DNA from 4 places in the Veillonella magna genome. Region 1 is predicted to be linked to each of the others. Evidence: riboswitches for the same ligand, from Rfam matches in the RefSeq annotation. Region 1 holds a riboswitch; each other region holds the start of a gene.
What was found. A riboswitch is a leader RNA that binds a small molecule or an ion and turns the genes downstream of it on or off. The one in region 1 is predicted to bind S-adenosylmethionine.

Region 2: linked by a shared signal. The riboswitch ahead of Q5873_RS08125 (MetQ/NlpA family ABC transporter substrate-binding protein) and the one ahead of Q5873_RS04335 (methionine synthase) in region 1 are both predicted to bind S-adenosylmethionine.
Region 3: linked by a shared signal. The riboswitch ahead of Q5873_RS00795 (5-methyltetrahydropteroyltriglutamate--homocysteine S-methyltransferase) and the one ahead of Q5873_RS04335 (methionine synthase) in region 1 are both predicted to bind S-adenosylmethionine.
Region 4: linked by a shared signal. The riboswitch ahead of metK (methionine adenosyltransferase) and the one ahead of Q5873_RS04335 (methionine synthase) in region 1 are both predicted to bind S-adenosylmethionine.

What each region holds. Positions count from the first base shown of each region.
Region 1 covers NZ_CAUGKU010000005.1:102,193-110,199, forward strand. Annotated here, with positions in the region: gene Q5873_RS04325 (methylenetetrahydrofolate reductase) at 1-694, opposite strand, end outside; gene Q5873_RS04330 (homocysteine S-methyltransferase family protein) at 770-3,259, opposite strand; gene Q5873_RS04335 (methionine synthase) at 3,409-4,077, opposite strand; SAM riboswitch class I at 4,268-4,362, opposite strand; gene Q5873_RS04340 (SGNH/GDSL hydrolase family protein) at 4,752-5,336, opposite strand; gene Q5873_RS04345 (LysE/ArgO family amino acid transporter) at 5,517-6,122, opposite strand; gene queC (7-cyano-7-deazaguanine synthase QueC) at 6,248-6,943, opposite strand; gene rsmG (16S rRNA (guanine(527)-N(7))-methyltransferase RsmG) at 6,964-7,683, opposite strand; gene mnmG (tRNA uridine-5-carboxymethylaminomethyl(34) synthesis enzyme MnmG) at 7,828-8,007, opposite strand, start outside.
Region 2 covers NZ_CAUGKU010000013.1:35,663-43,669, reverse strand. Annotated here, with positions in the region: gene Q5873_RS08155 (WG repeat-containing protein) at 1-1,430, shown strand, start outside; gene pyrE (orotate phosphoribosyltransferase) at 1,719-2,306, opposite strand; gene pyrF (orotidine-5'-phosphate decarboxylase) at 2,303-3,022, opposite strand; gene Q5873_RS08140 (3'-5' exonuclease) at 3,234-3,854, shown strand; partial or broken gene Q5873_RS08135 (thymidine phosphorylase) at 3,897-5,180, shown strand; gene Q5873_RS08130 (cytidine deaminase) at 5,268-5,669, shown strand; gene Q5873_RS08125 (MetQ/NlpA family ABC transporter substrate-binding protein) at 5,756-6,580, opposite strand; SAM riboswitch class I at 6,648-6,739, opposite strand; gene Q5873_RS08120 (SHOCT domain-containing protein) at 6,973-7,503, shown strand; tRNA gene Q5873_RS08115 (tRNA-Lys) at 7,566-7,641, shown strand; gene Q5873_RS09695 (recombinase family protein) at 7,604-8,007, opposite strand, start outside.
Region 3 covers NZ_CAUGKU010000001.1:178,029-186,035, reverse strand. Annotated here, with positions in the region: gene Q5873_RS00815 (hypothetical protein) at 1-518, opposite strand, end outside; gene Q5873_RS00810 (MATE family efflux transporter) at 713-2,041, shown strand; gene Q5873_RS00805 (hypothetical protein) at 2,211-2,357, opposite strand; gene Q5873_RS00800 (Dyp-type peroxidase) at 2,668-3,609, opposite strand; SAM riboswitch class I at 3,928-4,031, shown strand; gene Q5873_RS00795 (5-methyltetrahydropteroyltriglutamate--homocysteine S-methyltransferase) at 4,337-5,455, shown strand; gene Q5873_RS00790 (AzlC family ABC transporter permease) at 5,407-6,183, shown strand; gene Q5873_RS00785 (branched-chain amino acid transporter permease) at 6,180-6,518, shown strand; gene Q5873_RS00780 (aldehyde dehydrogenase family protein) at 7,291-7,494, shown strand; gene Q5873_RS00775 (iron-containing alcohol dehydrogenase) at 7,527-8,007, shown strand, end outside.
Region 4 covers NZ_CAUGKU010000004.1:89,888-97,894, reverse strand. Annotated here, with positions in the region: gene rsmB (16S rRNA (cytosine(967)-C(5))-methyltransferase RsmB) at 1-532, opposite strand, end outside; gene Q5873_RS03740 (DUF116 domain-containing protein) at 522-1,322, opposite strand; gene fmt (methionyl-tRNA formyltransferase) at 1,297-2,283, opposite strand; gene def (peptide deformylase) at 2,304-2,834, opposite strand; gene priA (replication restart helicase PriA) at 2,845-5,022, opposite strand; gene metK (methionine adenosyltransferase) at 5,176-6,366, opposite strand; SAM riboswitch class I at 6,418-6,518, opposite strand; gene coaBC (bifunctional phosphopantothenoylcysteine decarboxylase/phosphopantothenate--cysteine ligase CoaBC) at 6,617-7,798, opposite strand; gene rpoZ (DNA-directed RNA polymerase subunit omega) at 7,851-8,007, opposite strand, start outside.

The sequences.
Region 1 (8,007 bases):
TACCTGGAACTTTTTCGTGAAGATACATAGCCATTTTAAAACTTTTAAGCGGAATTAATCCTAAACAAACCGGTAAGCCTAACGGTGCTATTTTATCAATAAAACGCTTCGCTCTCTCCAAATCATAAATAGGCTGTGTCTGAATAAACTGCGCGCCATGCTCTTTTTTCCGACACAGCTTCTCGTACTCTGCATCTAAATCCTCCGCGCCGGGATTTCCCGTCGTGCCGATATAAAATTTCGTAGGTGCATCCAGTTCGTGCCCCGTCATGTCATAACCGCTATTCAACGTACGTGCCACCGTCAATAGTCCCATCGAATCAAGCTCAAAAACAGCTTTTGCATCCGGATGATCTCCACGTGATGGCTCATCACCGGTTAATGTCAAAATATTATGTACTCCCAATGCAGCGGCTCCCAATAACTCAGCCTGCAAACCAAGGATATTACGATCACGGCAGGTTAAGTGGAAAATCGTATCAATGTTTTTTCTATATTTAATCAAATGTGCCAGTGCAATCGGACTCATTCGCATCTTAGCCATCGGACAATCCGCAATATTGATTCCATCCACACGGTCTGCCAACAGCCCTGCCTCATCCAATGTTTTCTGCACCGATGCCCCCTTCGGCGGATCTAATTCTACAGTAATCGTAAATGCACCACGTGCATGTTTACTTCGCAATTCTTCCATCAAGGCCACTCTCTTTCTCTCTTCAACTCTCTCTTCTATTGTCTAATATTTTATCTGTGTGCTAACAATGCGCTATCACTCATCCCCCAACAACTGTTTTACCAACTGCACTGCCGTCACTCCATCCTTGGCATATGCGTCGGCACCGGCCGTATCCGCATATTCCTGTGTCAGCACCGCACCGCCTACTACAACCTTAGCAGGTACGTTTGCTTTTCGCACTGCCTCGATGGTCTCATCGATCATTGGCATGGTTGTAGTCATTAATGAACAAATACCGATAATCGGCGCTTTATATTCTTTCGCGGCATTTACAATCGCATCCGGTGATACATCTTTTCCTAAGTCCACCACACGATACCCATTATTCTCCAACAAAGCCGCTACAATATTTTTCCCCAAATCGTGAATATCACCTTTTACCGTAGCCACAATGACCGTATCCCGTGCCATTCGCGTATCTTCCGGCAATACTTGTTTTATTGTTTGAAATGCACCTTGCATTGCTTCTGCCGCCAACATAACTTGCGGCAAAAATACCTTACCGGCACCGAATTTTTCGCCTACACGATTCATCGCCTCCGATAATCCTTGCTTTGTAATCACCAAGGGATCTATTTTCTTTGTCAAAGCCTGCGTTACCAATTCAATGACATACTCTTTTTCGCCTCGTTCTACAGCACCGCAAATAGCTTCCAGCATAACTTCTGGTGTCGCTTCCGTTATGTCCGTAAGTGCCCTTTCTTTTTGATTAACAGTCTGTCCATCTGTTATAGTATTAGCCCTCGTTGTACTGGAATCTTTTTTCCCGCTTCCGCCGATAACGTCTTCCGCTTCCTGACCGTACAGGCGGATAAACTCTGCCGCCGCTGTATCAAATCCCAATAAAGTACGACCTGCTACAAATGCTTTTTTTACTGTTTCATTCAAAGGATTTAAAATTGGTGCCGTCAAGCCTGCGGACAATGCCATCGTTAAAAATTGTGCATTTAAATAGGGCCGTTGCGGCAAACCAAATGAAATATTCGACAAGCCCATCACCGTTGGAAAGCCAAAAATTTCTTTATATAATCGCAGTGTCTGCAGCGTTTCCTTAGCACTGTCCGGACCGCTGGCCAAAGTCAATACTAACGGATCCAATAATAAATCCTGCGGACGCAAACCATACCGATACGCTTCCAAAGTAATTTCTTTAATCAATTCTATCCGAGCTTCCGCCGTTGCCGGTAAATCACCTTTTCCCAACGGTAAGCATAAAAGAGCTGCTCCATATCGTTTAGCCAACGGCAATACTGCTGCGAGTTGTTCCGGTTCCGCATTTACCGAATTAATCAGCGGTCGTCCCGGATACGCTTTCAAGCCAGCTTCTAATGCCTTGGCATCAAGAGTATCAATAGATAATGGCACATCGACGAGCATGGTCAATTCGCTAATGGCATGCTGCATCGCTTCGGCTTGATCAATACCGGGTACGCCCATGTTTACATCCAACACATGTGCACCGGCCGCGACTTGCGCTAATGCATCGCGCTTTACCATTGCAAAATTTCCGTCTTTAATTTCCTTTGCCAATACCTTGCGTCCCGTAGGATTAATGCGTTCACCAATAATAATAGGTGCTTCCTTGTGACCTACACGAACAACCTGAGTACGACTGGTAAATACCGTAAACGGTTCCACCTCTGTTCTACTAGACGGCCCATGGGCTATCGCCGCCTCGGCAATAGCGCGAATATGATCCGGCGTACTACCACAACAAGCCCCTATATACGATGCGCCGGCTTCAATTAAATCACCTACGTAAGATGCCATATCTTCCGGCGATAAAGGGAAGATAGTTTTCTTATTTACCAATACCGGCATCCCCGCATTAGGCTGTACGCTAAGAGGCAGATTGGTTACCGTTGCCATTTTCTGCAACAAAGGAATTAATTTCTCCGGTCCGAGAGAACAATTAATCCCCACTACATCAGCCCCCATCGCTTCCATTAAAATGGCCGCTGCTTCCGGTGTAGTACCGGTAATCGTTCTCCCGTCTTCACTAAAGGAGAATTGGCAAATAATTTTTACCCTGTCATCAGCACCTGCTGCCTCTCTCGCATCACGCGCTGCTAATAAGGCGGCGCGCATTTCTTGAATATCTATAATAGTTTCTATAAGAATATAATCCACACCGGCTTCAATTAAAGCATCCGCCTGTTCACGGTAGGTTTCATAAATATCATCAAATGTCATTTGCCCTAACGGAGCAATAAACGTTCCTGTCGGTCCCATAGAACCGGCTACCTGCGCCGTCGGCTTTATATTAGCGATGGCCCGCTTTGCTGCTGCCACGGCAGCATGATTAATTTCCTTAACTCGATGTGCCAAACCATAATCGGCCAGCTTTAATCGACAAGCACCGAACGTATTTGTCGTCACAATATCACTGCCGCTTGCCAAATATTCACTGTGGATAGCTTCTACAATTTCCGGTCTATCCACACTCATTAATTCCGGACAGGCCCCCTCTTTCAGTCCTGCCTGTTGTAACATGGTACCCATAGCACCGTCAAAAATAAACATTGCTTACCTCTTTTCTATATTCACATGTGAATACTTTCTTATTACCGGTTATTCACACTATACCTACACCGCGTTACCAAAACAATGCACGCGCCTATCATCAAGTCCTCATCAATACTGCACCATATACACTATTTCAATATATTTCATTACGGTTTCTTCCGCGACGGACAGTCCCGTTGACCACATGAAGTGCATCCTCGCTTTGTTTGTAATGTAGCACCGCCAGGCATATAACCAATGATAGCTGTCACTGATTTACGGGGAAACAACATGCACGTATCGGTAACGGTAAGACCTATTTCTTCCGCTCCGATAATCGCAGCTAACGCCGGTTGTACATCCAGTGGCCAATTTCCATATCCGGGGCTAAACCGCCATGTTGTCGTATAGCCACCGGCAGCCGCCGCTTTTACAATCAAATCATTAATTTGATCTGCCACCTGCTCTACGGCAGTCGTTGCTGCCGCATCAACCAAAAGACCTACCGTATAATTACCTTCTTTAAATAGTGCTGCACTGCGCCGCTCCACACCGTCTCCAATGGTCACCCCCATCACGGCGACTCGCACTGACGAAGCCAAATGCTTACGAATACTGCTACCTTCAACCACGAGCGGCGGATCCGATTGAATCGTACCGGTAGCCGCATCATATGCATACTCACGATATATCCCGCGCGGTACTGCCTCCAGCTGTACTTCCAAACAAGCCTCCTTCACATACTGTTCGGGAAAATCCTCAGCTCGTTGTAAGCCGGCATACCGTCGTACTTCTTTTTCTTCTATCACCGGTAAGCGTCCATTAAAAATTGCCATACCTACTCCTCTATTCCCAATCTCTCTTCTTTACCAAATTCTTATTGCGATTACACCGAATACCATTTACTTCAATCATACCTATCACAGTTACTCTGCCAACACATACACATTGCCATTAACCGTCACTACGCTTAACTACCTATTGTTGACAAAATAAAAGCCCCTATCCACACAGATAGGGGCTGATTCCTTATCTGTCAGTAAGACTGTTGGATGTAGCACCGTGCCTTGCCGGTTGCCGGACGTCATTGGGCCAATTCCCTCGGTCTCTCTTGATAAGGTCATATGAAATTTACAGTCGATGTATATCGTTAGCAATAAGGATACCTTGAATGATGAAGAATGTCAAGAAATTTATTTCAAAAAAAACGGAGCCGCACTTAGGGAGGATGCGGCTCCGCGTGTTCGTACAACAATTGTACTCACGATTAGGTATAGGTATTTAGAGGTTTTAACAGGTAGCCATCTCCATCACTCCGGGATAAAGAGTAACAAGATGTTGAGATTTAAGTTTGTAACTCATTCTCACTTCCCTGTTGTGGTTACATTATAACACCCATATCGAAGGATTTCAATACCCAAATGCAAAAAAATATTTAAATTTTTCGATTTAATCAGTCATCTTTCGAACTTTATGAATGCCATCGCACCCTTATCAAATGTATTCTCTATTACGTAGTCGCTAAATGCCTTTTATTATGTGCCAACACAAACTCCATGACGGGGCGAGCTATCTCATACATCATTGCATAGCCTCGCGCATTAGGATGTACATCACCGGCAAAAATTCCTTTGCCTTGCCGGAGTGCTTCTTTGAGTGGTCCATAAAAATCAACATACGGAAGATCTTGCTCTCGACAATATGCTTCCAGTTTAGTCGCATAGTCATCCATAACTTTCTCTTCCTCATCGAGTCCCCCTTCTATCGGTAAGGGCAAGCCAACAATAATCGGTATCCGCTTCTTCGTATCAGTTTGTATCATCTCAATCAATGATTTTAGTTTTCGCAAACAATCATCAGCGGTTCGTCCTTGTAAAATGTCATTGGTTCCACCCATTACCCATACCGCTCCAAAAGAAGACTGCGTGCGATATCGCTCCCACAAAAGTGTAATCGCCTGTAGGCTGGCACCATCCACGCCGGCATTATAACAGGTGTGCGGATATAATTTTTTCTCTAGCAATTCTACCCAACCTTGCCCGTACGGCACATCGTAGCCTCTGGTCAAGCTATCACCTAAAAAAAGTATCTGCATAGCGCGTTGCCTCCTTTGTCATTATATGCTACATTCAATCACCTACTACTATCCTATCACCCGATGGTATTCTACGGCTAACTCGAAAGTACGTTGCGACACCGCCCCTTTATAAATTAACGGCGTACTCTCAGTACGTATTTGTCAGTACATAGTTGTAGTAACCGACTACATATCCTGTTAAAGCAGCTCGATTCCTTTCCACAATAAATAGGCCCCGTACACGACAATAAAAGTGCCGCATAACCGATTGACACAGGTCAATACCGTGCTGTTAATATACGATGCAACACTGCGCACAATAGAGGCTAATCCTACAAACCATACGATGGTGGCCGTAGCAAAACCGCCTACAAAATAATCAGCTTCCGCCGGCCCTATGGAGGCGCGCACCGCTCCGAGCATCATACTTGTATCCAAGATAGCCTGCGGATTGCACCAGGTAACAAGACCCGCCATAGCGATTACTTTTGTTAAAGGAATATCTACATCGGCGCCTTCCAATTGTCCTCGCGCACGGAGTAAAGCCACGCCCATAACAACGACCAGCGCACCTCCGCCCAATAAAAGAATCAGCTTTGCCCACGGAACCGCGTCTAATAACCAACCGATACCAAAAAACGCCGACAGTGATAAGGAAAGATCAAAGGCGGTAACAATAAGTACTATTTGTACAATACGATATATACGCTGCGTTAACGCTGTGTTAATCAAAAAAATATTTTGCATGCCGATTGGCGCCATCGATGCTAAGCCTAATAAAAAACCTTGTACATAATAATACATAGTCCACACCCCTTTCTCCTACAATACCATTCCCCACCCTCTCTGTATTCAAACCGCATACGCATCAATACACGTATGAAAACTACCTAACATTCGTTGCCGTACCATGTATGGTACAATGCCATTTATTTTTTTACCAATGCCGGGTCTGCTACGCCGTTAGCCACAAAAGCCGCTGCTCTATCAATGCACGTACCGCACGTACCGCAAGGCTCGTCGCCGCCTTCGTAACAGCTCCACGTCAATTCGTAGGGCGTGTGAAGTGTTAGGCCAACACCTACCAGCTGTGCCTTATTCATAGATGCAAAGGGAGCTTCCACATGCACCTTGTCATACGTACCCAGCGAGATTGCCTTTGTCATAGCCGCAATAAATGCTTCGCTACAATCGGCGTAGGCATTCCCCGCCGCATCATCGGCATGAGCGCCCAAATAAATCGCCACGTCTTCATTTTCGTAAATACTCATGGCCAAACTGGCTACCGCACTGAGCATCAGCCCATTGCGAAACGGCACATAGGTAGATACCATGCCTTCACCGTTTTCTTCAATCTGCTGCGCATAGCTTTTATGTACAATTTCGTCCGTAGACGATTGCAACAGTGAACAATTGGAATATTGCAACACTGCCGCTAAATCCAATTCATAATGAGGCACATCATAATAAGCTGCGATGCGCTTTGCACACCGCAGCTCCTTATCGTGCTTTTGCCCATAATATACAGATACCGTGGATACGTTTTCCCGTCCCCATTTATCGATAGCAACCGATATACAGGTCGTAGAATCAACGCCTCCACTGGATAATACAACCGCTTTCATACCTTCTCCTTTTTCACAGCTTACCGCAAAGGTCTTTCTTTTATCTCCTTTGGCTTGCGTGGATATTTTTTCGGCGTCATGCCGGTCTTCTTAATATAAATAACAGCGCGCTTATCCGCCAAGGTCGGTAATGTCACCGGACGCACCTCCGCTACAGTGCCGCCCAATACCGACAGCGCCCGTTCGGCTTCCTTAATTTCCTCTTCATAGGCCGCTCCTTTAAGAGCAATTAAATAGCCGCCGTTTCGCACATAAGGAAGCGCCCATTCAGCCAACACATTAAGGCGTGCCACGGCCCGACTGGTTACTATATCATACATATCCCGATGCTCGATACGATGCGCCATATCTTCGGCACGACCATGTAACGTCGTCACATTGGATAATCCCAATTCCACTGCTACATCCTCCAAAAAGCGGAGCCTCTTCCGAAGAGAATCAAACAAGGTAATGTGTAACCGGGAATCGTAAATCGCTAACGGAATACCCGGAAAGCCGGCACCGGTTCCCAGATCCAGCACCTTACTTTCCGGTATAAATACCACCTTATCGTAGCAGGATAGGGAATCCACCATGTGCTTTACCGCCACCTCATGCGGTTCGGTGATAGCTGTTAAATTCATATATTGATTCGTTTCAACAAGGCGTTCGTAGTACGTAGTAAAGGCAACGGCTTGTTCCTCCGTCAGCGTAATACCGAAAGCTTTCATTTGTGCTGTCACATCAGCGGTAAAGTCCATAGTTATCTCCTCACTGCTTCTATCGTATCATTATCGTCGCCGGTGTTCGGCCATCCTCATCCGTCTGCGGCCTCACGGCCATCCTCTCATATCCTCGTCAAAGATGCGCCTAATCCACCGACTGCCTTATTGTTTCATCACCGGTTACTGCTGCTTAGCTTCATCCCTTCGATATTGTTCCAACTGCACCAGCAATACGGAAATATCCGCCGGCGATACACCTGAAATACGACTGGCTTGGCCGATGGAATGAGGGCGAATCTGTGCTAACTTCTGTCGCGCTTCCAAGGAAATTCCCTTCATCGCTTCGTAGTCCCAATGTGC
Region 2 (8,007 bases), on a different contig from region 1:
TTGATGGACATGACAGCACGATAGAGGCAGTGGTTGGTGACAAGGTGGCAAAGGATACCGGCGATAAGATTGCAAAGGATACCGGCAATAAGACTGCAAAGGATATCGGCAATAAGACCGCGAAGGATACCGGAGATATAAAGGCAACCAACAGTGAAAAGGCTATGATGGTGGTAAAGACAAAAAACGGTTGGGGTCTTGTAGATGAACGGGGACGACAGCTAGTAGCACCTACATATAAGACGGTGGCACAGTCTGTTGATGGCGATATTATTTTTTCGCAAAAGGGAAAGGACGCTATTGCTGTATCGTTAGCGCCTATTCGTTTGAGCCATGATGAACCGGCTGTGGGCGAAGGCGTAAATCCTTCAGACAGTTATGTGGTGTTTAAAAATGATAAGAAGCGCTACGGGTTTAAAAGAGAAGATGGCACTGTTGCCATTGAGCCTACATTGAAGGAAGTATATACCGGCTTTAGTGAGGGTATTGCTTTTGTCAAAAACAGTCATGGCGACAAGGTGGCTATTGATGGGCAAGGTAAAGAATTGTTTGCGGTAGATGGTGACTTTTTCTCTCCGTACCACGATGGACTGGCAGAAATTCAGCGTCGTACATCGGGTTTTAATTTATTAGGTGCCGTGGCCGGTATTATGATTGGTAATGTGTTTGGCGGAAGTGACGGACATCATATTTATATTGGTGTAGGCCGGTACTCGGATGATTATTTCAATGGCTTTGTTGTGAGCCGTGATAATATTAAACGTGGTTATATCGATCGGGAAGGGCATTGGATTACTAAGAAACAATGGGAGTATGTATATCCGATGATGCCATTTGGCACGGTTGTTATCAACGATGATCGTCAGTTGGGGACCATCGATCGCAAGGGGAATATGCTCATGCCTTTCGGTGATTACGAAATGGAAGAAATTACGTTTGCTAAACCGTATTTTGTATTAAAGGATACGAATACGGAAAAGCGGGGCATAAAAAATTATATGGATGGTTCGGATGTGTTGCCGTTCTTGTATGAAAAAATAAATTTATGGGATACGGATCGTTTCGTAGCGACTACGGCTACAGATAAGCGAGTATATGCGCTAGAGCCGTCACGTCATGAAGTATTTACTTTGTCGAAAAAAGCTGAGTTTGGTCCATATATCAACGGCGTAGCTTGGGTTTACAAAGATACGGCACTGGGTGGCGATGAACATGAGTATAAATTAATCGATGAAAATGGAAAGGTATTACTTTCCTTGGACGATAAAGCGATTGATGATGTGGGAAGCTTCCACGGTGATTATGCAGCGATAAAGAAAAACGGCAAATGGGGAGCCATTCGCCGTGACGGTACATGGGCAGTAGAGCCGGTGTACGATGATTTATATATGTTGCAAAGTGAAAATAAGCTTACCGTTAGTCGTCGCTAGCTTGTTCCCTTGTGGCAGCTGTCAGGGTAAAAAGATTTGGTCGGATACTATGCGGTGAAATTGTAAGACAAGTGCTAGAATAACAAGCTGTACACGACAACCGTTTGCAAAAAAGATACGAACGGAGAAGATGCTATGAAGAGGGCGACTTGAGTACTAGCGTTAGAGTACAAGCCGTACATGACAGCTGTTTTCCAAAAAAGAAGGATATGAACGGAAGAAACGCTGCGTAGCTCGCGTTTCTGAGTTCATATCCTTCTTTTACTTCATATTCTTTTTTACTCTTTTTTATTTAATATGTTTGCTTCCGCGTTCAGTCATTGGTTTGCCTTCTTTACAAAGCGGGCAATCTTCCGGATGATAGGTAGGTACGGTCAGGTGAAGCAAGGCTTCTACTTTATCGTTGGGAATACCGAAGTCTGCCGTTCCGCCACTGCGGTCGACGAGAAGACCAACGCCTACGATATCGCCACCGCTTTGGTTGACAACATCAACTACTTCGCGAACGGAACCGCCGGTGGTTACAATATCTTCGACGATAAGAACGCGAGTGCCCGGTTCGATGCGGAACCCGCGACGCAATGTCATGACACCTTTTTCACGTTCCGTAAAGATAGCGCGGGTACCTAAGGCTTTACCGACTTCGTGAGCCAAGAGAATACCCCCGGTCATAGGTCCGATAACGAGTTCTACATTTTGGTCGGCAAAGCGACGAGCCAATTCCTTGCACAACGTTTCCGTATATGTCGGATGCTGGAGCACGTTAAACTTTTCTACGTACATAGGGCTGTGCAAGCCGGAGGTCAAAAGAAAGTGACCTTCTAAAATAGCTTTCGTATCGATTAATAATTGTTTTACTTCCTGTTCTGTCATCATGGTTTAACAGCCTCCATTTCCTCAAGAATCATGCGAACGGCTTCACGGGGGTTATCCGCTTTGGTAATCGGTCGTCCGATTACGAGACGAGAAGCTCCGTCTCTAAGCGCACTGCTTGGCGTAGCGATACGCTTCTGATCATTGGCCGCAGCAAAGGCGGGACGTATGCCGGGAGTGACGATGAGAAAGTCATCGCCGCAGGCTTCACGAATTAATTTTGCTTCCAGCGGAGAGGCTACGACGCCATCGACGCCGGCATCTTTCGCTAAGAGAGCCAGTCTACGCACTTGATCGGCAATGGGAAGTTGACCGCCGATTCCGGACCAAGTTGTATCGTCAAAGCTGGTTAATACGGTAATAGCTAACAGCTTCGGACGTTCCACACCGAGTTCTTCGGCAGCTTCGCGCGCAGCATCGGCAGCTGCTTTAAGCATCACTGCACCGCCTTGTCCGTGAATAGTGATGAGGTTGGCCCCCAGACGTGTTAATGATTTAACTCCTTGCGCCACGGTATTGGGAATATCGTGGAGTTTTAAATCAAGAAACACGGACTTGCCGCAATCCCGTAAATAAGCAACGGTGTCTTCGCCGGCGGCGTAGAAAAGTTCCATGCCTACTTTGTAAAAACTAACCGCATCCCCTAATGTATCTACAATGTTTTTCATTTGTTCCATTGTCGATACATCGAGGGCCACTATGAGTCTGTCATCTGCCATAGCATATCCTCCTATTAGGCTCTCTCTATATTTATATCCTTACAATTTTTGCATAAAATCTTTGTAAAGTCAATATACAAAAGAGGGAGGTATGATATAATACTGACAAGGATGTAGAGGTGATATGATGGTGATGAGATGGGAGGTTTTTTCATCGCTATCATGAATGAGTGTGGTGGGATAGCATATCGTAGAATAGAAAGGAATATATATGTTAAACTTTGTAGCAATAGATTTTGAAACAGCCAACAAATTGCCAAACAGTGCTTGCTCGTTAGCGGTAGTGACTGTGGAGGATGGTGAGATTATAAAACGTGGATATAGCTTGATTAAGCCGCCGACGATGCAGTTTGATCCGGAATGTATTGACATACATGGCATTTTACCAAAGGATGTAGCGGATAAGCCTACCTTTGACAAGCTGTGGCCGGCAATTTATGAAAATCATTTAAAAGATAAATTGATTATTGCACACAATGCCAAGTTTGATATCGGTGTTATGCGGGCAATGCTTGATGAATACGGACTGGAATGGCCGGAGCTGGATTATACTTGTACGGTTAAAATCTCGCGACGCGTATGGCCTGATTTGGAAAATCATAAATTGAATACATTGGCAGCTTTCTTGGGAGTAACCTTTAAACATCATTACGCACTGGATGATGCGGAAACTTGTGCCAAGGTAGCCGTTGCAGCGGCCAAGGAGCGAGGCGTAGATTCTATGGAAGCATTGTTGCATGCTATTAAGTTGGAGCGTGAAAGCTTTGTGACGGAAGAAAAACGAGCACAACAGCAGGCCAAGGATGTGGGCGAGCAGATGTCTTTCTTTTAAGACAGGCATAGTACGTACCTGTGGTTAGTAGAGGTGATAATAATGCATATGTATGATTTACTGATAAAAAAACGTGACGGGGAGGCGTTGTCAGCAGAGGAAATTTGCTACATGATACACGCATACGTAGCCGGCGAAATTGAGGAATATCAGATGAGCGCTATGCTGATGGCTATCTACTTTCAGGGAATGACAGATGAAGAAACGGCGGCTCTTACCAAGGCTATGGCCGAGTCGGGAACGATGGTTGATTTGTCGGCGATTGATGGTATTAAAGTCGATAAACATAGCACCGGCGGTGTCGGTGATAAGACGACTTTTATTGTTGGCCCGTTGGTGGCAGCCTGCGGTGGCAAGGTGGCTAAAATGTCCGGTCGCGGTCTTGGGCATACAGGAGGCACCATTGATAAGATGGAATCTATTCCTCACGTACGCATTGCGTTGGCGCAAGATGAATTCTTTCGTATTGTAAATACCATAGGTGTTAGTATTGTGGGTCAATCCGATACGCTGGCACCGGCGGATAAAAAATTATATGCGTTGCGTGATGTTATCGGAACGGTAGACAGTATGCCTCTCATTGCATCCTCGGTGATGAGTAAAAAGCTGGCTTCCGGTAGTGATGCCATTCTGTTGGATGTTAAGGTCGGAAGCGGCGCATTTATGAAAACCGTTGATGATGGCTTGGCTTTGGCACGTTTAATGGTACATATTGGTGAAGCTAACGGACGTCGTACCGTAGCGTTATTGACAGATATGGATTGCCCGTTGGGACAGGCGGTAGGTAACGCAAATGAAATGCGCGAGGTCATTGCCACATTGCGAGGTAAGGGACCGGCCGATTTAACGGAAGAAGCATTGCTGATCGCAGCGAATATGCTCTATCTATGCGGCAAAGGAAGCTATGAAGAGTGTCAAGTTAAGGTGAAAAATGCACTGAGCGATGGTAGCGGGTTAGAAAAATTGGCGGCCATGATAGAAGCGCAAGGGGGCGATGTGTTCGCCGTCGAAACAAAGGAAGCGGTAACAACTGCGCATGAAGCATATGTGTACGCATCTAGCAATGGGTATGTGACACACATGGATGCGGAAGCAATCGGTCTTTCCGCTGTTCATCTTGGTGCCGGTCGACTTAACAAGGGAGATACCATTAACTATCGGGCGGGCATATATGTCTTGAAAAAGATAGGCGATGCTGTTCAGGCCGGTGAAGCGCTGGCGAAGCTGACTTCGGATTCTAAGGAAGGATTAGTGGATGCGTGCAAGCGGTACGCGGCGGCGGTAACTATCGGCGATACACCTGTACAACGGGCGCCATTGATTTTGGCACGTGTTACGAAAGATGGCGTTGAACGATTTGATCGAGGGCAAGATATAAGGGAAGGACAAGTAGCTGACGGGTTATCAAAAGAGATAGATAGCGATGAATTGCTGCGGCAGGCAAGAATGTCACGCGAACAAGCATATGTACCGTATTCACACTTTCCCGTAGGTGCGGCGGTGTTGACGGAATCGGGTGCGATTTATGGCGGCTGTAATATTGAAAATGCATCGTTTGGTCTTACAAATTGTGCGGAACGGACAGCTATCTACAAGTCTGTAGCCGATGGGCATACACGTTTCAAGGCATTGGCGGTTATTGCGGATACGCCGGATGTGTGTGCACCGTGCGGAGCTTGTCGACAGGTAATCAGTGAATTTGCAATTCCGTATATTATCTTAGCAAATATGGAGGGACGTGTAGCAACATACACGGCGGAAGAGTTGTTGCCCCTTTCATTTACGGCAAAGGATATAAAACAGAATAAGCAATAAAAAGAAGAAGCTGTAACGAAATGAGATGTTTCACTCGTTTCATTACAGCTTCTTTTTATTTTACGTGTGAATTTACCGGTAAGACCTTAGAAGGCCGGTAAAATAGCACCTTTGTATTTGTCTTCGATGAATTTCTTTACTTCCGGAGACTGGAGTGCAGCCATTAATTTTTTAATTTCCGGACGATCTTGGTCACCGCTGCGTACAGCTACGATATTAGCGTACGGGGAATCTTTATCTTCCAAGGCAAGTGCATCTTTCAACGGATTAAGGTTGGCTTCCAATGCAAAGTTGGTGTTGATAACAGCAACCGTTACATCATCAAGACTACGCGGCAATTGTGCAGCTTCTAATTCTACAAACTGAAGATTTTTCTTGTTGTCTACTACATCTTCTTTAGTAGCCGTAATATTTTTGGGATCCTTTAAGGAAATGAGGCCGGCTTTTTGCAAGAGAAGAAGTGCGCGACCACCGTTAGTAGGATCATTAGGAATGGCTACTTTAGCACCGTCCGGCAACTCTTTCAAATCTTTGATCTTAGACGAGTATACGCCCATCGGTTCGACATGAACGGAACCGGCAGATGCTAAGTTTTCATTGTGTTCTTTGGCAAATTTTTCCATGTACGGTACATGCTGGAAGAAGTTGGCATCCAGCTCTTTATCGTTAAGAGCCATATTCGGTTTTACATAATCAGTAAATTCAATTACTTTTAAGTTGATGCCTTCTTTAGCAAGAATTGGTTTTACTTGCTCTAAAATTTCAGCATGGGGCACCGGAGATGCTCCGATAGTTAAGGTTACTTGTTTCTGATCGCCACCGGCTGATGCGGTTTTGTCGCTGCCACAACCGGATAATAATAGGGCCCCACCAAGTACAACCGTGGCGGCTAAAGCAAATAATTTTTTCATGGGAATCCTCCTTCTTTCTCATAAAAAAAGCGATGACTGCGTGTGCCGAGTCATCGTTGTATGTACAAGTTTATCTCTCGGTCTACACCGCAGGAATTAGCACCATCGAATGGTTGCCGGATTTCATAGGGCCAGTCCCTCCATCGCTCTCGATAAAAAATATGTTGTTCTCCTATGGACAGTAGTATATCGTGAAAGTTAAGGTTTGTAAAGAGGCAAATGAGAGAGAGTTACAACATCTAAAAAAGAATATGATATAATTAAGAAAAGTAACAAGAGGGAAAGTCGTTGTAAAGCAATTAAAATCGGGAAAACGATGAGCCGTTGGAAGCGGTAAGATAGACGTAGTTTGCGGAAGCAATGCATATGCGGATATAGGCTAGGAGGTATGTATGGGATTCTTTGACTTTTTTAAATCATCAAAGGCAGCTAATGCAGAAACATATTCACCGGGAAGTCGCATTGACGGGATAACATTAATTTTTACGCCCTCTACCGGCACTATTGAATATCAAGGGCGGTATGGTATGCGCGGTTCGTTTCAAAATCGAGATGTACGAACGGTAGAATATAAGGCAGTAAGTAATACGCACGGAGTGCTTCTCATACAAGGGAATGAGGGGACTTTGTTTACAACGGATGTGTTGCGTCGCGGTGTTTGTGACAATGCGAAAACTTGGATAGACGCACGGTTGCCCAGTGCAGAAGAAATCGCACCAAAAGCAAATGCAGCAACTGAGATAGATGGGCAGCAAGGCGAATCGGCAACGGTACACTCAGCGTCATTAACGTCTGCTGCATCAGTGGCTGATGGGGAAGACGTATATGAAGAGTTAAAAAAATTAAAGGAGCTCTATGATCTTCATATTCTAACCGAAGAGGAGTTTGAAGCGAAAAAAGCGGTACTATTAAAGAGAATTTGAAAAAGTTTAAATTAGGTCTTTACAAGACAGGGCATTTCCGTATATAATAGTCGATGTCATGAGGACCACTAGCTCAGCTGGCAGAGCACCTGACTCTTAATCAGGGTGTCCAGGGTTCGAACCCCTGGTGGTCCACCACACTGCTTATTCGCGAACTTTCTACTTCCTCTACGTTGGGGAGTGTAGGGAGTTCGCTTTTGTAATTATAGGAGATTTCGATTTTATCATCGTAAATAACAATTTCCCGGATAAAGGCATCAATGATTTTGCGGCGGGCGCTCTCGGTTCTGAGGTCGCCTGCTATTATTTTTTCTAGGAAGAACATGATGTGTTCTTTCGTTACATTGAATCCTCTACTGGTTAGTTGTAACTCAGATAGCCGGCTTTCTATACCACTAATTTCCTTGTCTACTGCCGCAATGCGATCTTTCAATCCTTCGGCGCTTACTCCGGAGGCAATGGCATCAAGGTAATTATCCATTTTCTTTTTTGCGACGGTTAACT
Region 3 (8,007 bases), on a different contig from region 1:
ATAGAGGCATTGATTTCGGTGTAGAGCTCGCCGTTGCCATAGCGATCCATACGAGGACGAATCGTGCGGAAGGTCCAATTTTTGATAGCCGGCATAACAACGATGTCAGCGTCGTTGTCGTTAGCTAATTTTGCTAAGGTTACTTGTGTCGGATACAGGTTCGTATTTGTTTCTCGTGTGCCGTATGCCGGATAGGGGAAGAGTGCTTTGGTGCGTGTTACAAAATCGGTAAGGATCGTTTTATCGAGACCTAATTGACGATTGGAATTAGGTATGGCGATAAGAACACGCTGCGTACTTACCGGATCTTGAGCAGCTGAGGTTGCATTGCCGTTAGTTGTTTCATTAGTCACAGCAGCCGTAGTGTCCGTAGTCGCTGCAGTTCCCGTAGCGTCCGGTGTGGCAGCCGTAGCTTCGTTGGTTGCCACCGGTTGTGATGCTGTGTCAGCAGCTACCACCGGAGTGACTACTGTTATGAGTGCAGCGGCGCAAAGCGCAGCAGAAAATTCTTTCAACATATATATACCCTCCTTGTAAGCAAGAACTCTATACTAGAACTCTATACTATTAGTATATCATTATATGAGTGAATGGTAAAAGCGTAGCTACAGTTATTGACGGCATACTAAGTGGGTAGCGTATAATAATGACTGCGGTGCGGTAACGAATTATACCGTGCAATACAATGAAGTGCTAGTTGTGAGGAGTGTATATGGCGATTAAGTTATCAGAACATTTTACATACGGAAAATTGGTTCGGTATGTCATACCATCCATTTGGATGATGATTATCATGTCTATCTATTATGTAGTGGACGGTTACTTTGTTTCAAACTATGTGGGAAAGATTGCTTTTGCTGCGGTAAATGTATTGACACCGGCGATTGTCATTCCTTCGTCGGTAGCCTTTATGCTTTCCGCCGGCGGAGCAGCCGTTGTGGCAACAACCATGGGAGAGGGGCGCAGGGATGATGCCAATCGGTATTTCTCCATGCTCCTTTATGTGGTGATTGGTTTCGGAGCGGTGATGACGCTGCTCAGCGAATGGATCTTGCCGTACTTTTTACATTTTATGGAAGCCGATGGTGATCTGTTTACAGCCGGTATGGAATACGGATGGATTTGTCTGCTCGGCTTAATTCCTTTCATGTTGCAGGTTATGCTGCAAGCATTGTGGTCAACGGCAGAAAAGCCGCAATATGGGTTATACATGACGGTCGCTGCCGGAGTGACCAATCTGGTGCTGGATTATGTGTTTATCGTTCTATGGGGATGGGGAATTACCGGGGCAGCCGTAGCCAGCGTGCTCAGCCAAGTCTTGGGCGGTCTGTTGCCGCTGGTATATTTTTATTTGCCCAACAGCAGTGCCTTGCGATTAGTGACGACTGCTATAGAGTGGCCGATTATTATGAAAGCAGCCACTAACGGGTTTTCGGAAATGTTAACCAGTATTTCCGCCTCTATTTTGGGCATTCTGTATAACCTGCAGCTGATGAGTTACATCGGGGCGGACGGTGTGGCCGCCTATGGTGTGATGCTCTATGCGAACGGAACCTTTGAAAGTATTTACTTTGGTTACGGCATGGGAGCTTCGGCGATTATCAGCTATCACTTTGGAGCGCGGAATACATCGGAGCTTCACAATGTACTGATGAAAAGCTTGGTTCTCGTCGGCGGTGGCAGCTTGGTGATGACCGCTATTGCGTATACCGGTGCCGGTTGGCTTACCTATTATTTTGTAGGTTACGATGCAGCCTTGTGGCAGATGACGAAGGAGGCCTTTCGGATTTATTGTCTTTCCTTTATCTTGGCCGGTATGAATGGATTTGCATCGGCTTTCTTTACGGCACTTAACAACGGTCGGATTTCGGCGGTGATTTCCATGAGTCGCATACTCATCTTCCAAGTCGGATCTGTATTGGTATTACCAATGCTTATCGGGATGGACGGCATTTGGTGGTCCGTAGTTATTGCCGAGGTAGCTACCTTCTTCGTAGCGGCGTGGTATGGGAAAGCAAATCGATTACGTTACGGCTATTAATAGGGCAAACGCCCCCGTACATAGTGTGACGGATACTTGACGTGTATCTGCCACTGCTATGACGAGGGCGTTTTTATAGTATATATCATGACCTGTGCAGAACAAAATCATCGCTTACGGTCCACCGTTACTCTTATTGAATCAACGGATACTCTATGATGAAATCGGTTTAGTGAACGATGGCATAGTAAATCACATATACCCAGCCGAGAATCCCGTGGAAAATAGCCCAAGGAATTGAATGCCAGTTGGCATAGCTAATGACTAATGCCAAGGCAGTACCGAAGGAAATCCCATTTTTTACAATGCTGTTCATACTACTACCTCCTATACAGATGATGTACTTAGTTTTATCTTTCATTTATATATTTCGACAGACGGAGATGAAAGTCCTTTTATTTAAGGACGTGTTAGGGATGGTAATAGCATTTAATGGAAGTCCAAAAGCAAAAGGCAATACATATCATGCAATTCGCATGGTAGCGGATGAAGCAGTTTTGTGAGTCACATCATACAAGACGGCTGTTAGTAAAAAAGTCCCGACCTAATTTAGGCGGGACTTTTTTAGTTACTGACCGATAGGTGTTGGCTATCTAGTAATAGTTATTAGCAATATATTTTATGTATTATAATTCTCCTTCGGCGATAGCATCAAGCACGTCTCGCGAAGGAATAAAGAAGAGGGCACCGGTAACGGGCGTGCTGTAATCCAAAAGTTTATCGTTTTGCGTAAACATGTTGGTCAGCATTTGTTTAGTTACATCCCAGTAGCGGGCGTAGCCGATGAAGTAGGTACCGGTTTCATTCTGTCCGGGACTAGAGAACGGCACGTTCATGCGCACAATTTTATGTTCTTTACCATCGCGATTATCTTGGGCGATGATGTTGTGAGCATGTGGATCTTTTTCGTCATCGTCCAGTTCGATGTCGCTGAACTTGCGGCGACCGATGACTTTCTCTTGCATGTCCGTCGGTAAGGATTTCCACGCATCCATATCGTGGATATATTTTTGCGCGAACGCATAAGAGCCGCCGGCAAAGTTGGGATCTTCATCGCCGATGATACCCCATTCGGCTGCTTCATCACCTACCGGATTTTCGGTGCCATCAATGAAACCGATAATAGCCCGGCCTTCAAAATAGCGGAAACCATGTGTTTCGTCGACTACATTGGTTACAGGGCGAAGAAAATCCATAATCTGGTCGCACACTTCGTATACGACAGCTTCGTCGGTAGCGCGAAGATGGAGGAACAAGTCCGCCGGGGTAGATACGGCCGTGTGGCGATCGCCTTTAATTTCTTGGAAGGTTTCTAATTCTTTTGGCTTCTTGGCACCGGGGAAGAGATACTCCCATGCATCATTACTGAAGCCAAAGGCGATTTTTAAATTTGCATGTTCTGCGCGAATGTTCATGGAACGCTGAATCGCCTGAATGCGATCGGCCATATCGGCGATAACCTCTTTTTCCGCCGGCTGGTCCTTACGATGTAATTTGAGCATTAGAAAAATCACGCTGCTCCCTGCGTCTTTGTACACGTCTTGTGAATTATGCAATGCCACTCCCATTGCTAATCCCTCCTTTTCTGTTATCGTTTCTTTGTTTTACTATTAGATAGATGAATTGAGTTTTGTTATCAATATATCCTATAAGTTAATTATAATACGGGATAAAGGGAAGTCAAGGGAGTAACGAGTGTAAGTAAATATTTTTGTAGAATATAAATTTATGTATGGTGTATATTATATAGAGGAGAGTGATTCGCAAAAATAAAAAGATACCAACCGCGCCCCATCCTTCCCTTACGGCAAAACAATTTGACAAAATTTTTCAAATACAGTATCATGTAGAAACAGTGATACATCGTTGTATTACCAACTACATACAGATCATCAAGAGCAGTGGAGGGAATGGCCCTGTGAAGCTGCGGCAACCTGCCTGAGTCGGGCAAGGTGCCAATTCCAGTAGGCTTTGACCTAGCAGATGATGGCTATCAGACGTTATCTGCGAGGATAACGCTTTTTTTATATCTGTCGTTGGACGGCAGTACCCCTTTGTAATTTGGTGGACAATACTTGTATTGGAATGCAAGGTAGGTAAGGTATCCTACGTTCTCTAAGTGCTAATACCTTATATGTATTGAGGCATAAGGGAATATGAGAAGCGTGTTATTGTAGCCGTTGGAATAGGAGCACAGGGGGCACTGGTTGGCTAACCAAGGTGATTTGCCAAGTAGAGAGAAAAGAGACCGAATGTATAAGGTAGCACAGGACTACCGGTAAAGGAGAGATGACAATGAGTACAGCTATTGAAAAAGGACCGTTCCGTTATGATATTGTAGGCAGCTTTTTGCGTACGCCGGAAATTAAAGAAGCCCGTCAGGCTTTTGAAGCCGGTACACTCGATAAAGCCGGCCTTCGCAAGGTAGAAAACGAAGAAATTGCTAAGTTGGTCGATAAAGAATTGGCCGTAGGCCTCAAGGCTGTTACGGATGGTGAATATCGTCGTAGCTTCTGGCATCTTGATTTCCTTGAAAATCTCAAGGGGATTACTCATGTAAAGGCCGATGCATGGTCGGTAAAATTTAAATCTCATCAGCCGAAGGCGGTAACCATCGAGATTACCGATACGATCGATTTCGAAGATCATCCGTTTGTGGAGGATTTCAAAGAGTTCAATGCTATCGTGAATAACCGCGCCGTAGCTAAAATGACAATTCCTTCACCGTCCATGTTACATTTGATTTGTTGTGTGCGAAACGAACATTTTACATTGCCGGCTTGCTACAACAGCGAAGATGAAATTTTTGAAGATATTGCCAAGGCATATAAAAAAGCATTACATGCATTCTATGACGCAGGCTGCCGTTATTTACAGCTAGATGACACGTCATGGGGCGAATTCTGTGATACGGAAAAACGTAAGGCCTATGCAGCACGCGGCATTGATGTAGATAAAGTAGGTCAGAAGTACGTGGAAGTAATCAATAAAGTATTGGAAGATAAGCCGGCTGATTTGACGGTGACCATGCATATTTGTCGCGGTAATTTCCGCTCTACTTGGTTCTCCTCCGGCGGCTATGATCCAATCGCGCCGATTCTCTTTGCTCATTGCAAGGTAGACGGTTTCTTCCTCGAATACGATTCCGACCGTGCCGGTGGCTTCACGCCGTTACGTCATATTAAAGACCAGAAGGTCGTATTAGGTTTGGTTACTTCTAAGTTTGCAGATCTTGAAAAAGAAGAAGATATTATTGAAAGAATTAACGAAGCAACGCTGTATGTTCCTAAAGAACAGCTTTGTATCAGCCCACAGTGCGGCTTTGCTTCCACCGAAGAGGGCAATGCAATTACCGATGAAGATCAGTGGAAAAAACTGAGTCTTCTCAAATCCATTGCGGAAAAAGTTTGGTAAAGAGAAGCGCTTTTAGTTACGCGTTTCCGTTAACAGTTCCAATTTGTGCGGGGTTCCTGTTCCTGGGCATATCCTACGGGCTCTATGCAACGGGACAGGGACTTCCTGCGTTTTTGCCGGTTTTGATGAGTGCTACCATCTTTGCAGGGTCCATGGAATTCGTAACGGTGGCGTTGCTGACAGCGCCATTCGATCCGTTAGGTGCATTCCTACTGACCCTATTGGTGAATGCACGTCATATTTTTTACGGCTTATCCATGGTAACGGCCTATCGCGGTACAGGGTGGAAGAAGATTCCCCTCATTTACGGTATGTGCGATGAAAGCTTTGCCATCAATGCAACGACAAAGATCCCCGATACGATAGATAAAGGCTGGTTTTATCTGCATGTGACATGGCTCAATTATTTGTATTGGGTTGGCGGTGTTGCGTTAGGCAGCTTTGGCGGCAAGCTGATTACGATTAGCCTGAAAGGTATTGAGTTTGTATTGACGGCATTGTTCGCCGTATTGTTCTTGGAGCTGCTGCTCACGGCGGGGAAGCGCCTGTATTGCTATTTAGGCTTTGGCATTACGGCGGCTTGGCTGCTCGCGGTCGGACCGGAACGATTTATGATTCCCGCCATGATTACTATCGTCGTGGTTTTTCTAAGTATGCGGCGCTATAAAAGAAGCGCAAGTCATGATAGTCAACCGAAGATTGATGCAAAGGAGGATCCGCAGGTATGATACAACACTTGGATTGGCATGTGTATGTTACGATTGCCGTTGTTGTGCTCGGCACCATACTAACGCGGGTGATTTCCTTTGTGCTCTTTGCCAATCGAGCTAAGCCACCGGCGGTGGTGCAATATTTAGGTGATGTATTGCCGGGAGCCGTTATGGGTCTGTTGGTGGTGTATTCGTTAAAAGACTTAACGATAACAAGCTATCCCTACGGCATTCCGGAAGCCATCGCATTAGCCGTGCTGGTCATTCTTCATGTGTATAAACGAAATTTGCTCCTTAGTATTGCGGTAGGGACGATTCTTTATATGGTGTTGGTGCAAACCGTGTTTGCTTAAGTGCTTTTATAAAATGACCTAACACATACGAATACAAATAAAAGGCTGTATGCCTCATGGTACTTGTTACTTTGAACGAGAACGTAACAAAAAGAGATACCACTGGGCATACAGCCTTTTATTATTTTTATTCTTGCGCGTTTATATAGTTATGTCGGTAGTTATTTAGTTGTATAGATAGTTAATTAGTTACGCATAGGTATGCTTACATACCTGTAGACCTTGTTATTTATCGATCTCTACCGGGTGAGTTACCGTGTACGCGGTGCTTGAAATTCCTGCGGATGATAGCGATACACCGTAGGCTGATTAGGGATAGGCAGCTGCGCCTTTTCAATCATGACGGCGGCAATTTGTTTACCGTCGGACGGTTGAAAGCGTGAGAAGCGACGACCGAAGGTACGATCGAACAGCCATGCAGCACTACGTTCTACTGAGCGAGAGTCACCGCGTTCGCCAATGATGAGGAAGGGGTGAGCAATCTGCAGGCTATCATAATAGAGAGCGGTAATGGCTGCTTCCGTATCACCTTTAGCTTTGAAATAGCGCAGCGGCGAATGAGGATCGGCGCCGATAGCAGAGACTAATACAAAGCGTTTAACTCCGGCGCGACGCCCCCAACGGGCAACGGCAAATGAATTAAAAATAATGAGTTAAAAGTTATTAATTAAAATGAGAAAGGATGTCAACAGTGAAAACATATGATAAACTATATATTAACGGTACATGGTAAGAAGGACATAGTCAGTATACCTTAACGAATACAAATCCGTTGTCCGATTTCGTGTACTTCACCGGTTCCACCGGAGTAGCTCGTCAAATTCATACGGGTATGAGCCATGTGAACAGCCCGTCCGTACAAGACGAAGCACATGTTATGTTCGGCGGCATGAAGCAGTCCGGCTTAGGTCGTACCAATGGCGAATGGGTAATTGAAAAATTTACGGAAGAACGTTGGATCAGTGTGAACCGGTAGGGGCAGATGTGATATAGGAAAGGAGTTTTACTATGAATTTTGATTTTACATATTATACACCGACAAAAATTTATTTTGGACGCAATGCATTATTAAACCTGCGGACGGAACTACCAAAGTACGGTCCGACAGTGCTCATGGTGTACGGTCGCAATTCCATTAAGAAGAACGGCTTGTATGATGCTGTCATGGAATATATGAAGGAAGCCGGTAAAACGGTGGTTGAATTGTCCGGTGTTATGTCCAATCCGACGGCGGACAAGCTTCGAGAAGGTGTAGAGCTGGCACGCAAGCACAAGGTAGACTTAGTGCTTGCCGTAGGCGGTGGCTCCGTTGTGGACTGCTCCAAAGGCATTGCTGCCAGTGCTAAGGCAGAAGGCGATGTGTTTACGCGTTTTTGGGTAAACCAAGAGGAAGTGACCAATGATACCTTGCCGGTAGCGGCCGTGTTGACGATGGCCGGTACAGGATCGGAAATGAACACCGGTTCCGTTATTACCGAAACGGCGACCA
Region 4 (8,007 bases), on a different contig from region 1:
CGCCATACTCGCTAAGCCAACGCTGTATTAACCATTCCGGTTGATTATACACATATGACCAACGCTGCGCTTCACTGTCTGCCATTGCTTCAATACTTAATTCTTCGCGACAGCGTTCACTATTACGCAAGACACCATTAACGAATCCATGCAATCCGCGCGTAAGCTTCCGTGCTAATTTTACACTTTCATTCACTGCTGCCGAATGAGGGACTCGATCTAAATACCATAGTTGATATAACCCAAGACGTAAAATTTCTACGACCATGGCGGATAATTTTTTAATAGGTCGTCCCGTCAGTTTAATTATCATGGCATCCAAATAATTTCTTCGTCTGATAACACCATACACGAGCTCGGTAAAAAAGCGGCGATCTACATCCGTAAAATGATATTGACTAATATATTGTTGTAAAACAATATTAGCGTATCCGCCATCGCGGTTAATCTCCAACAACGCTCGTACAGCTGCCAAGCGTACATTTACTCGGTTGCCTGACCTCAATACCGAATCTTGTTTTTTAGTATCCATTAATTAATCTCTCCACAACTGCTTGAATCCTCTTTGTATCTACTCGCGTATTACAGCAAGGACCACATGGTCGTTCGTTAAGAACACCTACTACAGGAATAGGGAACACATCATTCATACCGCTTACCAAATCACGTTCACAGGCAATAGCTACAATAGCTTTGGGACGTATTTTTTTTATCATCATCCGTGCAAGCGTCCCTCCGGTCACAACTACGAAGTGGCAACCGTACGTATCAGCTATATCTAACAGTTCACCAACCTGACAACGTCCACAGCGCTTGCAATTATGAACATCCGTGGTTACCTTATGAACGCAATCACTTTGCTGTAAACAGTGAGGTGTCAATAACAACACTCTCTCTGCCGGCACTTTATACAAATTAAGCTCCACCAAATGATTAATAAGAGCAATCAGAGACTGACTTATGCGGTCCTTATCAACACCACATAGTTTTCCCAGCCCCAATACCGCCGGGAAAAAAGCGTACAACCACCGATTACTGATGCGTAATACTATCGGTGAAATTCGTATTCCCTTTTTAGCTGCCGCAAGCATGATTCCCCACATAACCCAGCATACGATAGGAAACAATGCCAGCAAAACCTCGCCGGTCATAGCCGCGCCAATACCGAAGGCCTGCATGCCCGGCCACAGTAAAAACATGAGTGTAGACCAGGCAAAAGATAGAATGACAAACACGGTAAAGGTTAATTGAAAATATAGCGGATATTGACCATATTTACTGTGCGTACTTTGCTTATCACATAGATTGTGTGTATTGCTCATCAAATACCATCCCCGCCTTCAGCTGATGGCCCCGGCAAAAATCACCGGCCTTCATACGTTTTTTATTTTCCGGTTGAACCTCGGTAATAGCTAACACGCCATTTCCTGTCTGTACGGCAAATCCGTTATCATTTATTCCAATAACAGTACCCACCGCGCCTACCTGTGCCCCAGGGAATTCATGCGCCACCCCTGCTTCAGTAAGCGCATAAGCCTTCCATATTTTAAGTCGCTTACCATTCAAAAAAGTTACACACCCCGGCGACGGAGAAAGGCCTCTAATTTTTCGTGCCAATACAACAGCATCTTCTTGCCATTGCAAATACCCCATATCCTTCGTCACTTTGCGAGTATGCGTAGCACAACTATTGTCTTGCGGTGTTGCCGTTACCGTACCGGCCACTAAACCGTCTATTGCTTCATTGATCATCGAGCCTCCCAAAAGAGCCAATCGATCAAACAACTCACCTGTAGTTTCCTCTGGTTCGATTTCAATCTCAGTTTGTACCAAGATATCTCCTGTGTCCAGCCCTTCATCCATCTGCATAATAGTAATGCCCGTCGTTGTATCACCGTTTAAGATAGCCCAGTGAATCGGCGCTGCTCCACGATATGCCGGAAGTAATGAGGCATGTACATTAATGCATCCCCACTGCGGCTGATGAATTAACCATGGTGGCAAAATCTTGCCATAGGCTACCACTACCACAATATCCGGACGCAATTCATGAAGGCATTCTTTTATATCCTCTGTTTTTAGCGTATCCGGCTGAAAAACAGGAATATTTGCTTCCAGAGCTATTTCTTTAACCGGTGGCATTTGAACCTTTTTACCTCGCCCTTTAGCCTTATCCGGTTGGCAAAATACACCTACTACCTCATGAGGCCCTTCAATTAATGCCTGTAGCGTAGGCACTGCAAAATCGGGCGTCCCCATAAATACAACTCTCAAGTGTTGCATATCTATCTTCTCCTTATGACCTATATAGAAGTCGTCATCGATGTTTTTGTTTCCTCAACTGCCTCGCTGGCCGCTTCCTCTATCTGACTTGCTTGCTCTTTCGCCACATATACTTTTTCCAGACGTTCCACAAACAAAATACCATTTAAGTGATCAATCTCATGTTGTAAAATGCGGGCTAAAAATCCTTCAGCTTTAATTTTTTTCTTCTTATTATGACGGTCGATATAATGTACTTCCACAAAATTATACCGTTTTACATCTCCAAAATAACCTGGCACGCTAAGGCATCCTTCTAATCCAATTTGTTCACCGTCAGCCTTTACAATTTCAGGATTAATGAACTCTTGTAAACCGTTACCGTCATCCAGTACCAACATTCTCTGTGACACACCTACCTGCGGTGCTGCCAGCCCGACACCGTCGGATGCATACATAGTTTCCGCCATATCGTCTAACAACTGACGAATCTTCTTATTAACAAATTCCACCGGTGTTGCCACCTGCTTTAACACCGGATGTCCTGCTTTAATTACTTCTAATACTGCCATATAACCTCCGTTACATCGGGTCCACATCAATAGCCAACCCCTCTTGCGTAAATATCCAAGAATGATAAATATACTTTTTTACATCTGATAAGGTATCTCCGCGTACCATAACCGATATGCGATACAGATTGCGTACTCGATTAACACCTTCTTCGTATGGTCCCAGTACTTCAACATCATCGTCAAACGCTTTACTGAGCTCTTCTACAATAGCCGTTGCTATCTGCATTGCTTTATCTTTTTTTTCATGCTGCATACGGAAATGAATCATCTCGCCACACGGTGGATACCCCAACGCTTTGCGCGCCTCGATTTCTTCCTTATAAAACCCTTTGTAGTCGTGGGTCTTACTCTTTATTATAGCATAATGCAGTGGATTGTAAGTTTGAATTACCACATGCCCTTCCGATTTTCCGCGACCGGCTCGTCCCGCTGCTTGCGTCAATAAATCAAATGTTCTTTCAGCCGCCGTATAAAGCGGTATATTCAATACAGAATCCGCTGTCAAAATGCCAACAGCCGTAACACCTTCAAAGTCGTGACCTTTAGCTACCATTTGAGTGCCTAATAAAATATCATACTCACCGGCAGCAAAACCGTGTAGCACATCTTCGCCACGTCCTTTTTTCGCTGCTACATCCTGATCCAGCCTTGCAATGCGTGCCCGGGGAAATTGTTTTGCCAATTCCTCCTCCACTCGCTGCGTGCCGGAGCCAAAAAATTTAATTTTCCTGCTACCACATTTAGGACACACCTCAGGTACCCGTTCATGGTATTCACAATAATGACATCGTAAGGCTTCATTTGCCCTATGATATACCAACGATACATCGCAATGCGGACAGTTCACCGGTTCACCGCACTCGCGACACATAACAAAAGTGCTGTACCCCCGCCGATTAAGGAGCATAATCATCTGTTCCTTTTTTTCTAATGTGCGTTGAATGAGATCCGTCATAGCATCGGAAAATACAGAGTAGTTTCCATGAAGTAATTCTTCTTTCATATCCACTAACAACACTGTTGGCAACGGCTGATGATGAATACGTTCCGGCAACTCCAACAACGTGTAGATTCCCTTCTTAGCCTTATAATATGAATCTACCGACGGCGTGGCCGATCCTAAAATAACAGGACAGCTGTTGCTTTCTGCGCGCCATAAAGCAACCTGCCGCGCATGATATCTAACCATGTCTTCTTGCTTATATGATCCATCGTGTTCTTCATCAACTACGATAAGGCCGATATCATCAGTCGGTGCAAATACCGCTGAACGTGCGCCGATGATGATATGACTATCCTTACGACGTAATCGCTCCCAATTATTATAGCGCTCGCTAATTGTCAGCTTGCTATGAAAAACAACTACTTCGTCACCGAAAGCTTCTACAAAACGAGTAACAATTTGATCCGTCAGCATGATTTCCGGCACTAAAATAACGGCTATACGATTTTCCGCCACACAGGCTGCCGCTGCCTTTATATATACCTGTGTCTTACCGCTGCCTGTTACCCCGTGAAGCAAAAATGGACTAAATCTCCGATGAATAATCGCATCATGAATCGGCGCATATACCTTTACTTGTGCATTTGTTAACGGTATATCCGGTATTTCTCGAGCATCGTAATCCGTATGCGTGTGTCGGTATTTTTCTTCACGACGTACCCCACTAAGCTCCGATACTTGTTTAATGATAGCTAATGAGAATCCTTGCTCTTTAAGCATATCATAGGAAGCTCCGCCAACGGACAACAAATATGCCACTGCTTCACGTTGTCTCTTTTTTCGAGCCGGTATAGATTCCACGGTAAGAAATGACTCGGGATATAACCAAGCGACCTTAGGCCGCTCATAGCTTTTTAATTCTTTTTTATCAATGGTAAATAAGCGAAGTGCATCAGGATAGGAGCAAAGATAATGATGGCTGAGCCTTTTTGCGGTAGCCAGCATCTCCGGTGTAAACCAAGGTGTTTTATCGAGTACGGAGAGAATAGGCTTAACCGTAAAATTAAGAGCCACTGTTTCCGGCGCATAACCAACAATAATCCCCTCTTCTTTACCGCGCCCCAATGGTATGGCAACGCGCGTCCCAACGGGTATCACGCCAAGTGCATCCGGCACTTCATAAGTAAAGGGCTTGTTCAACTGTTTAGCCGGTCTATTGACAATAACTTCTGCTAATCGCACCGTAGCACCTCCTTAGTCACTTCTTTTGATTATACCATTTCCGTTAGTAATTGAAAAATGGATGCCTCACCATTCTCTATATTACAAGAAGGTAAAAGCATCCATTATTACATCTTCACTTAAGGTTTATGAATCAATCCTCAAGCTATCCAATTAAAGTCCTGCTTCCTGACGAAGGATATCCGCTTTGTCAGTTTCTTCCCAAGGAAGATCGATATCGGTACGACCGAAGTGACCGTATGCCGCCGTCTGACGATAAATCGGGCGAAGCAAGTTGAGCATTTCGATAATCCCTGCCGGGCGAAGGTCAAAATGTTTACGCACCAATTCTCCAATGCGTTCTTCGGAAATTTTACCGGTACCAAACGTTTCTACCATGATGGAAACCGGCTGTGCTACACCAATAGCATAGGCAATCTGAATTTCACATTTATCTGCCAAACCGGCAGCAACGATATTCTTTGCCACATAACGAGCCGCATAAGCAGCACTACGGTCAACCTTTGTAGGATCCTTACCGGAGAAAGCACCGCCACCGTGACGAGCCATACCACCATAGGTATCAACAATAATCTTACGACCTGTTAATCCTGCATCCCCCTGCGGTCCGCCAATAACAAAACGTCCCGTTGGGTTAATAAAGAATTTCGTATTTTCATCAACAAAGCCTTCCGGCAATACCGGGGCAATTACATACTTCTTCAAATCTGCTTCAATCTGTTCACGCGTTACTTCCGGACCATGCTGCGTAGAAATTACGATTGTTTCAATGCGCTTCGGTACACCGTCAACATATTCAACAGTTACCTGCGTTTTACCATCCGGACGAAGATAATTAAGAGTTCCATCTTTGCGCACCTTCGTCAACTGACGAGATAAACGATGAGCCAACGCAATCGGCATCGGCATGAATTCTTCGGTTTCATTAGTTGCATAACCGAACATCATACCTTGGTCGCCGGCACCAATTTTATCAAACTTATCCTGACCGCCTTGGCGGGTTTCCAAAGCTTCATCAACACCCATGGCAATATCGGCGGATTGTTCGTCAATAGCTACATTAACGCCGCAAGTATCGCAGTCAAATCCAAATTTAGCGCGAGTATATCCAATTTCACGGATTGTTTCACGAACAATATGATTAATGTCCACATAGCAATTTGTAGAAATTTCACCTACTACATGTACCTGTCCGGTTGTTACCAACGTTTCGCAAGCAACATGCGCAGTCGGATCTTTAGCTAAAATAGCATCCAATACCGCATCGGAAATCTGGTCAGCGATTTTATCAGGATGACCTTCCGTAACGGATTCGGACGTGAAAAATACGTGTTTTTCAGCCATTCATCTTACCTCCAATAAAAAAATTCCTCATCAATAAGATGAGGAACCTAAACCCCATCTTTCGGCTGTTACCGTCGGAATTAGCACCTTTTCTTCACAGAATGGTTGCTGTAGCTTCATTGGGCCTTTCCCTCCACTACTCTTGATGAGTCATATCATTTCTAATTTAACTGTAGTAACTTTTGTTACCTCGCATATTATACTACAAAAGTATGATTCTGCCAAGGCCACAATGTAATATATCTTTTTACTATAATTCAGCTACGGCTGCAATAATTCGCTTTGCCACATCTTGCTTACTCATAAGTGGCAGATTAGTAATCTGCTCACCAGGATAAATAAATGTAACTTCATTAGTATCCACATTAAAGCCAGCATTTTCCTTACTTACATCATTGGCTACAAGCATATCTAAGTTTTTATTACGCACTTTTGCACGGCCGTATTCGATAACGTCATTAGTTTCTGCTGCAAAACCAATAAGCTTTTGATGCGTTTTCTTCTCTCCCAGCCCCTTTAAGATATCCGGATTTTTTACCAAATCCAAAGACATATGCTCCATCTTTTTTATCTTTTGCTCTGCTGCCTCAGCCACGCGGAAATCCGCCACTGCGGCTGCCATAATAACCGCATCACACTCTTCATATACTGCTTCTACCTGTTGCTGCATATCACACGCCGACTGAACAGGCACAAACTGCACACCATACGGAACCTCAAGATGAGTCGGCGCCGATACCAAGATTGTACGCGCACCGGCTAACGCAGCCTGTTCGGCAATAGCATATCCCATTTTTCCGCTGGATTTATTACTAATGAATCGTACCGGATCAATAGCTTCCTGTGTGCCACCGGCTGTTACAACCACAGTTTTTCCTTTTAACAAATCTGTTTTCATAAGATGAAATTGTAACCATTTCACAATATCCACCGGTTCCGGTAATCGACCAATACCACTGGTTCCGCAAGCCAACGATCCGCTGGCAGCTTCTAATATATGGTACCCCAATTGACGCAATGTGTTCATATTGCGTTGCGTAATTGGATTCAAATACATATTTGTATTCATAGCCGGACAAAGAAAGACCGGTGCCTGTGTAGCCATAATTTGCGTAGTTAACATATCGTCCGCAATACCGGAGGCGATTTTACCGATTACATTAGCTGTTGCCGGAGCCACCACATAAGCATCTGCCCATGTAGCCAACGCAATGTGTTCGACATTCCAATCATGAACATCTTCAAACATCTTTACAGCTACCGGATGCCCACTAATCTCGCCGAAGGTCATAGGAGAAACAAATTTAGTAGCATTTTCCGTCATCACTACCTTTACTTCCGCCCCTAACTTACGCAAACGACTTACCACTTCCACAGCTTTATAGGCTGCAATTCCTCCCGATACCCCTACAATAATATGCTTGTTCTTCATCGCCTCTGCTCCTATAGAAAATACCGGTATGATACCGGTATTTATAACGTTCTTATTTAATGCCATCCTTAATGCGGGCAAACCCGATTTTATTTTCTGCGATTTCATGTAACGCTACAGAAACCGGTTTATCGGAATCTACATCATTCACCAGAGCCGGATCGCCATCGGTTAATTCCCGTGCGCGTTTAGCGGCCAATGTAACTAAC